One region of the Pseudomonas arsenicoxydans genome, then DNA from elsewhere that is predicted to be linked to it. Evidence: predicted binding sites of a transcription regulator. Region 1 holds the regulator's gene; each other region holds the start of a gene.

The links. Region 1 encodes sigma-54, which starts transcription at its own class of promoters, with help from an activator protein. Its sites were predicted from a motif close to ANTGGCATNNANNTTGCTNT; they were not measured.
Region 2: the regulator sigma-54 is predicted to act here: its motif matches at 1,511-1,530, upstream of BLQ41_RS14340 (circularly permuted type 2 ATP-grasp protein).
Region 3: the regulator sigma-54 is predicted to act here: its motif matches at 1,486-1,505, upstream of glnA (glutamate--ammonia ligase).

What each region holds. Positions count from the first base shown of each region.
Region 1 covers NZ_LT629705.1:45,079-47,347, reverse strand. Annotated here, with positions in the region: gene hpf (ribosome hibernation-promoting factor, HPF/YfiA family) at 1-88, opposite strand, end outside; gene BLQ41_RS00265 (RNA polymerase factor sigma-54) at 163-1,656, opposite strand; gene lptB (LPS export ABC transporter ATP-binding protein) at 1,841-2,269, opposite strand, start outside.
Region 2 covers NZ_LT629705.1:3,066,023-3,068,291, reverse strand. Annotated here, with positions in the region: gene BLQ41_RS14345 (alpha-E domain-containing protein) at 1-57, opposite strand, end outside; gene BLQ41_RS14340 (circularly permuted type 2 ATP-grasp protein) at 70-1,479, opposite strand; gene BLQ41_RS14330 (ribonuclease E inhibitor RraB) at 1,976-2,269, opposite strand, start outside.
Region 3 covers NZ_LT629705.1:700,893-703,161, reverse strand. Annotated here, with positions in the region: gene glnA (glutamate--ammonia ligase) at 1-1,389, opposite strand, end outside; gene thiI (tRNA uracil 4-sulfurtransferase ThiI) at 1,720-2,269, shown strand, end outside.

The sequences.
Region 1 (2,269 bases):
GCCTCTCTAATCGTTCGAGTTTTTCGCCGATGTAGGTGCGAAGAGGTTCGGTCACTTCCAGTTGGTGTCCACTGATGTTGACTTGCATACAGCTTCTCCTTCGTTGCCAGTGCATAAAGCGGTAGATCAGATGATCTACCACTGGAACGCTGTGGCGTGGCTCTACATCAACCGCTTGCGTTCGCTCGAAGGCGCGATCCCGAGGGATTCGCGGTACTTGGCGACGGTGCGGCGAGCCACCTGAATGCCTTGTGCCTCCAGTAAACCAGCGATCTTGCTGTCACTCAACGGCTTTTTCTGATTTTCCGCCGCAACCAGTTTTTTGATGATTGCGCGGATCGCCGTGGACGAGCATTCGCCGCCTTCGGAGGTGCTGACGTGGCTGGAAAAAAAGTATTTCAGTTCATATATGCCCCGAGGGGTATGCATGAATTTCTGTGTGGTCACCCGTGAAATCGTCGACTCGTGCATGCCCACCGCTTCGGCGATGTCGTGCAGGACCAGCGGTTTCATCGCTTCGTCACCGTACTCCAGGAAGCCGCGCTGATGCTCGACGATTTGGGTGGCCACTTTCATCAGGGTTTCGTTGCGGCTTTGCAGGCTCTTGATGAACCAGCGTGCTTCTTGCAATTGATTGCGCATGAAGGTGTTGTCGGCGCTGGTGTCGGCACGGCGCACAAACCCGGCATATTGGGCGTTGACCCGCAGCCGTGGCACCGATTCCTGATTCAGCTCGACCAGCCAGCGCTCGTTGTCCTTGCGCACGATCACGTCAGGGACGACGTATTCGGCTTCGCTGGACTCGATTTGTGAGCCCGGGCGCGGATTGAGGCTCTGCACCAGTTCGATCACCTGGCGCAGTTCATCTTCCTTGAGCTTCATGCGGCGCATCAGCTGGCTGTAGTCGCGGCTACCGAGCAGATCGATGTAGTCAGTGACCAGGCGCTTGGCTTCCGCCAGCCAAGGTGTCTTGGCTGGCAGCTGGCGCAGTTGCAGCAGCAGGCATTCGCCCAGGTTGCGGGCGCCGATACCGGCAGGCTCGAACTGCTGGATGCGATGCAGGACGGCTTCGATTTCGTCCAGTTCGATGTCCAGTTCCGGATCGAAGGCTTCGAGGATTTCCTCGAGGGTTTCGTCCAGGTAGCCCTGATTGTTGATGCAATCGATCAGGGTTACGGCGATCAAGCGATCGGTGTCGGACATCGGTGCCAGGTTCAGCTGCCACAGCAAATGGCTTTGCAGGCTTTCACCGGCTGATGTGCGGGTAGTGAAATCCCACTCGTCGTCATCGCTGCTCGGCAGGCTGCTGGCGCTGGTCTGATAAACGTCTTCCCATGCCGTATCGACGGGCAGCTCGTTGGGAATACGCTCATTCCAGTCACCTTCCTCGAGGTTGTCCACCGTCGGGGCGGTTTCCTGGTAGGAGGGCTCTGAAACATCGGCGTTGGGTTGCTGTTCGGCTTTGTCGGCCAAGGGGTCGGCGTTATCGAAGTCGTCGCCTTCTTCCTGGCGTTCGAGCATCGGATTGGACTCCAGGGCCTCCTGGATTTCCTGTTGCAGGTCCAGGGTCGACAATTGGAGCAGGCGGATGGCCTGTTGCAGCTGCGGTGTCATCGTCAGCTGCTGGCCCATTCTCAAGACTAGCGATGGTTTCATGGCAGGGGCTAAACACCTTATTCGCCGGCGCACATGCGCCATCCACTACAGGGCGCCGGAGCGCCAAACATAAGCAAATTATATGCCCGAAACTGCAGCGTTTGCCTAGAGCGCCGTAACAATAAAAAAATGTTGATTTTTTATCGAGACGAGCGCTCGGGCGACCTGCCAGACACCTGAGTGCTTACAGGCGGAACTCATGGCCCAGATAGACTTCTTTCACCAGGTCATTGGCCAGGATGGTGGCGGAGTCGCCTTCGGCAATGAGCTGTCCATCGTTGACGATGTAGGCGGTTTCGCAGATATCCAGGGTTTCACGGACGTTGTGGTCGGTGATCAGCACGCCAATGCCTTTGGCCTTGAGGTGGTAGATGATCTGTTTGATGTCGCCTACCGAAATCGGGTCCACGCCGGCGAACGGTTCGTCGAGCAGGATGAATTTCGGGTTGGTGGCCAGGGCGCGTGCGATTTCCACGCGGCGGCGCTCACCACCGGAGAGGCTCATGCCGAGGTTGTCACGGATGTGGCTGATATGGAATTCCTGTAGCAGGCTTTCCAGTTCCTTGCGACGACCGTCCTTGTCGAGCTCCTTGCGGGTCTCGAGGATGGCCAT
Region 2 (2,269 bases), 3.0 Mb from region 1:
CGCCCGCTCCAGGTAACGCGACATCCAATACAAATCCGAGGCAGTTCTACTTAACATGGCAAGCTTCCTTCAATCCTCGACTACCCAGGTGTCCTTGGTTCCGCCGCCCTGGGAGGAATTCACCACCAGGGAGCCTTCGCGCAGGGCGACACGGGTCAAACCGCCGGGCACAACCCGGGTTTCGCGGCCAGACAATACGAACGGCCGCAGGTCGATGTGCCGTGGAGCGATGCCGTTTTCGACAAAGGTCGGACACGTCGACAACGACAGCGTCGGTTGCGCGATGTACGCATGGGGTTTGGCTTTGATCCGCGCGCGGAACGACTCGATCTCCGCCGCCGTCGCCGCCGGCCCCACCAGCATTCCGTAACCGCCGGAGCCTTGGGTTTCCTTGACCACCAGGTCTGGAAGGTTGGCCAGCACGTGGGACAGTTCAGAGGGATTACGGCACTGGAACGTCGGCACGTTTTTCAGGATCGGTTCTTCATCGAGGTAGAAACGGATCATGTCCGTGACAAACGGATACACCGACTTGTCGTCCGCGACCCCGGTGCCGATGGCATTCGCCAGCACTACGTTGCCGGAGCGGTATGACGACAAGAGCCCCGGCACGCCGAGCATCGAATCAGGGTTGAACGCCAGGGGATCGAGAAAAGCATCGTCGAGACGACGATAGATCACGTCGACGGCTTTCGGCCCGTCCGTGGTGCGCATGAACACTTTGTCATCGCGCACGAACAGGTCAGCGCCCTCCACCAGTTCAACGCCCATTTCCCGCGCCAGGAAGGCATGTTCGAAAAACGCGCTGTTGAAGCGGCCCGGCGTCAACACCACCACGCTCGGGTTATCGATCGGGCTGGAGCTTTTCAGGGTGTCGAGCAACAGATTCGGGTAGTGGTCGATGGGCGCGATGCGCTGGGCCGCGAACAACTCGGGGAACAGGCGCATCATCATCTTGCGGTCTTCGAGCATGTAGCTCACGCCGCTCGGTGTGCGCAGGTTGTCTTCGAGCACGTAGTACGTGCCGTCGCCATCACGCACCAAGTCGACGCCGGAGATGTGCGAATAGATATCGCGGTGCAGGTCCAACCCCTGCATCGCCAACTGGTACTGCTCGTTGGCCAGCACTTGTTCGGCCGGGATGATGCCGGCCTTGATGATGCGTTGCTCGTGATACAGGTCGGCGAGGAACATGTTTAGCGCCTTGACCCGCTGGATACAGCCGCGTTCGACAATCCGCCATTCGCTGGCGGGGATGCTGCGGGGGATGGTGTCGAAGGGAATCAGGCGCTCTGTCCCCTGCTCATCACCGTAAAGCGTGAACGTAATCCCGGCGCGATGAAACAACAGATCGGCCTCGCGTCGCCGTTGTGCCAATAGCTCGTCAGGCGTCTCGGCCAGCCAACGGGCAAACTCCCGATAATGCGGGCGGACCTGGCCGCCGGCATCGTACATCTCATCAAAATAGGTGCGGATCATGCCGTACTCCTTGTCACCCGGACATCTAGGCTTCGCAAGGCCCGTGCCATCGGCAGAAACGCTTTGATATCAATCAGTTGGATAATGCCTGCGTTAGTACCGCACCAATCCTGTGCAGCAAACGCCCCAAGCTGACAGCCCCCGCTTCATTGCAAGGCGAAGTTCTCGCCTATCACCAGCATAGTCAGAGTTGATTTCACTGCCCGGGAGTCGATACGGATAATCCACGCATCCGCTGCAAAATCTGACCGAAACTTCCCTTTAGCCGCCTGCTCAGGCGGTTTTTTTTGATTCCTTGAAACGTTATGAAGCAAATTGAAGATCAAAAGATCGCAGCCTCGTTGCACTCGACAGCTCCTACAAAGAACGCATTCCAATGTAGGAGCTGTCGAGTGCAACGAGGCTGCGATCTTTTGATCTTGATCTTCAAACCCCACAAACGAAAACGGCCAACCCGAAGGTCAGCCGTTGCTGAGCGTTGTCACTGTTCATAGCGTTATGCGAGTAGCCCTCGTACCTCCTGTTTGACGCCCCACCCTTCGATGATGCCGCCCAGAGGCTCGACCACCGCTTCGAAATCCTGCTCAAAGTCGCCAATCCCGTCATAGGTGGCGTACATCACTTTGCTCAGTTCCAGCGCCCATGCGCCGTCATCGCGCACGCTGATTTGTGCATTCAAGGATTCACCACAGTAATGCCCTGCCGCCCTGCGTGCCCGTTCCTCATCCGGGAAAATGGCGTAGAACTCGATGGGATGGAATCGTGAAAAGTCAAAACCGCCTTCTTTCAT
Region 3 (2,269 bases), 660 kb from region 1:
CTCGTATTCCAGTGGGTGTACGAAGGTACGAACCTTGATCTCTTCTTCGCTTTTCAGAGCGATGTAAGCGTCGATGAAGTCGTCGCTGAAAACGCCGCCTTTGGTCAGGAACGCACGACCTTTGTCCAGCTCTTCCAGGGCTTCTTTCAGGCTGCCGCAAACTTGTGGGATCTCTTTCGCCTCTTCAGGCGGCAGGTCGTACAGGTTTTTGTCAGCTGCGTCGCCAGGGTGGATCTTGTTCTGGATGCCGTCCAGGCCAGCCATCAACAGTGCAGCGAAGCCCAGGTACGGGTTGGCTGCTGGATCCGGGAAACGTGCTTCGATACGGCGAGCGCGAGGGCTGGACACGTAAGGAATACGGATCGAAGCGGAACGGTTGCGAGCCGAGTAGGCCAGCATTACTGGAGCTTCGAAACCTGGGACCAGACGCTTGTAGGAGTTGGTCGACGGGTTGGTGAAGCCGTTCAGGGCCTTACCGTGCTTGATGATACCGCCGATGAAGTACAGGGCGGTGTCGGACAGGCCGGCATAGCCTTCGCCAGCGAAGGTGTTCTTGCCATCTTTGGCGATGGACAGGTGGACGTGCATACCCGAACCGTTGTCGCCGTACAGTGGCTTAGGCATGAAGGTCGCGGTGCGGCCGTATGCATCAGCAACGTTGTGTACGCAGTATTTCAGGGTCTGAACTTCGTCAGCCTTGGCAACCAGGGTGTTGAACTTCACACCGATTTCGTTCTGGCCAGCAGTCGCCACTTCGTGGTGGTGAACTTCGATGACCAGGCCCATTTCTTCCATGGCGTTGCACATGGAGGTACGGATTTCGTGGTCGTGGTCGAACGGCGGAACCGGGAAATAGCCACCTTTGACGCCTGGACGGTGGCCTTTGTTGCCGCCTTCCACGTCCTGGTCGGACATCCACGAACCTTGTTCGGAGTAGATCTTGAACATGGAGCCGGAGATGTCGGACTTGAACTTCACTTCGTCGAAGATGAAGAATTCTGGCTCCGGGCCAACAAATACGGTGTCGCCGATACCGGTCGACTTCAGGTATTCCTCGGCACGCTTGGCGATCGCACGTGGGTCACGGTCGTAGCCTTGCATGGTCGAAGGCTCGATCACGTCGCAAACCAGGATCAGGGTAGGTTCTTCGGTGAACGGGTCGAGGACAGCGGTGCTGTCGTCCGGCATCAGGATCATGTCGGAAGCTTCGATGCCTTTCCAGCCAGCGATGGAGGAACCGTCGAACATTTTGCCTTCTTCGAAGAAAGCTTCATCCAGCGCGTCGCGAGCCGGCATGGTCACGTGGTGCTGAGTGCCTTTGGTGTCCGTGAAGCGCAGATCAATCCACTTGACGTCATGATCTTTGATGAGTTGAACCGACTTCGACATAGTGTCCTCCGGGTGGCTTCGGGCTTAGTAGTGGATGCCCTTAGAATGTGGGTGATGCCGGCGCGAATACTCTGCCAAGGCAACCTGCCTCACAAGGGAGCAAATTGCATGCCAGTGCCCCAGCATGGGTTTTTTGCCCCAATTTCACGCTTATAAAGGTTCAAAGCGGCGCAAAGCTGAAAATCGCGCCCTGTAATGTAGCGTTTAAATCGCCAAATGACCCGTTTTGGTGCGCGCGAAACCTTCTGCACATTAACTGGTTAAACCTTGAGCAATTTCCGCTATAATCCGCGCCCCCCTTTTTCGGCTGGGCCTGCGCGCGCTGTTTTCATGAAATTAATCGTAAAAGTCTTCCCCGAGATCACCATCAAGAGCCGCCCGGTACGGATGCGTTTCATCCGCCAGTTGGCCAAAAATATCCGTACCGTGCTCCGCGACTTGGACCCGGCTGTGGTGGTGAACGGTGTGTGGGACAATCTCGAGCTGGAAACCCGCGTCAGCGAGCCCAAGGCCCTGAAGGATATGACCGAGCGCCTGAGCTGCATGCCGGGCATCGCGCATTTCCTGCAGGTCGATGAATACCCGCTGGGCGACTTCGACGACATCGTTGCCAAGTGCAAGCAGCACTTCGGTGATTCGCTGGCCGGGAAGATCTTTTCGGTGCGCTGCAAGCGAGCCGGCAAGCATGAATTCAGCTCGATGGATGTCGAGAAATACGTCGGCAGCCAACTGCGTCGTCAGTGCGGCGCCGCCGGAATCTCGCTGAAAGAGCCGCAAATCGAAGTTCGCATCGAAATTCGCGACAAACGGTTGTTCGTGATCCACAGCCAGCACAACAGCATCGGCGGTTATCCGCTGGGAGCCCTGGAGCAGACGCTTG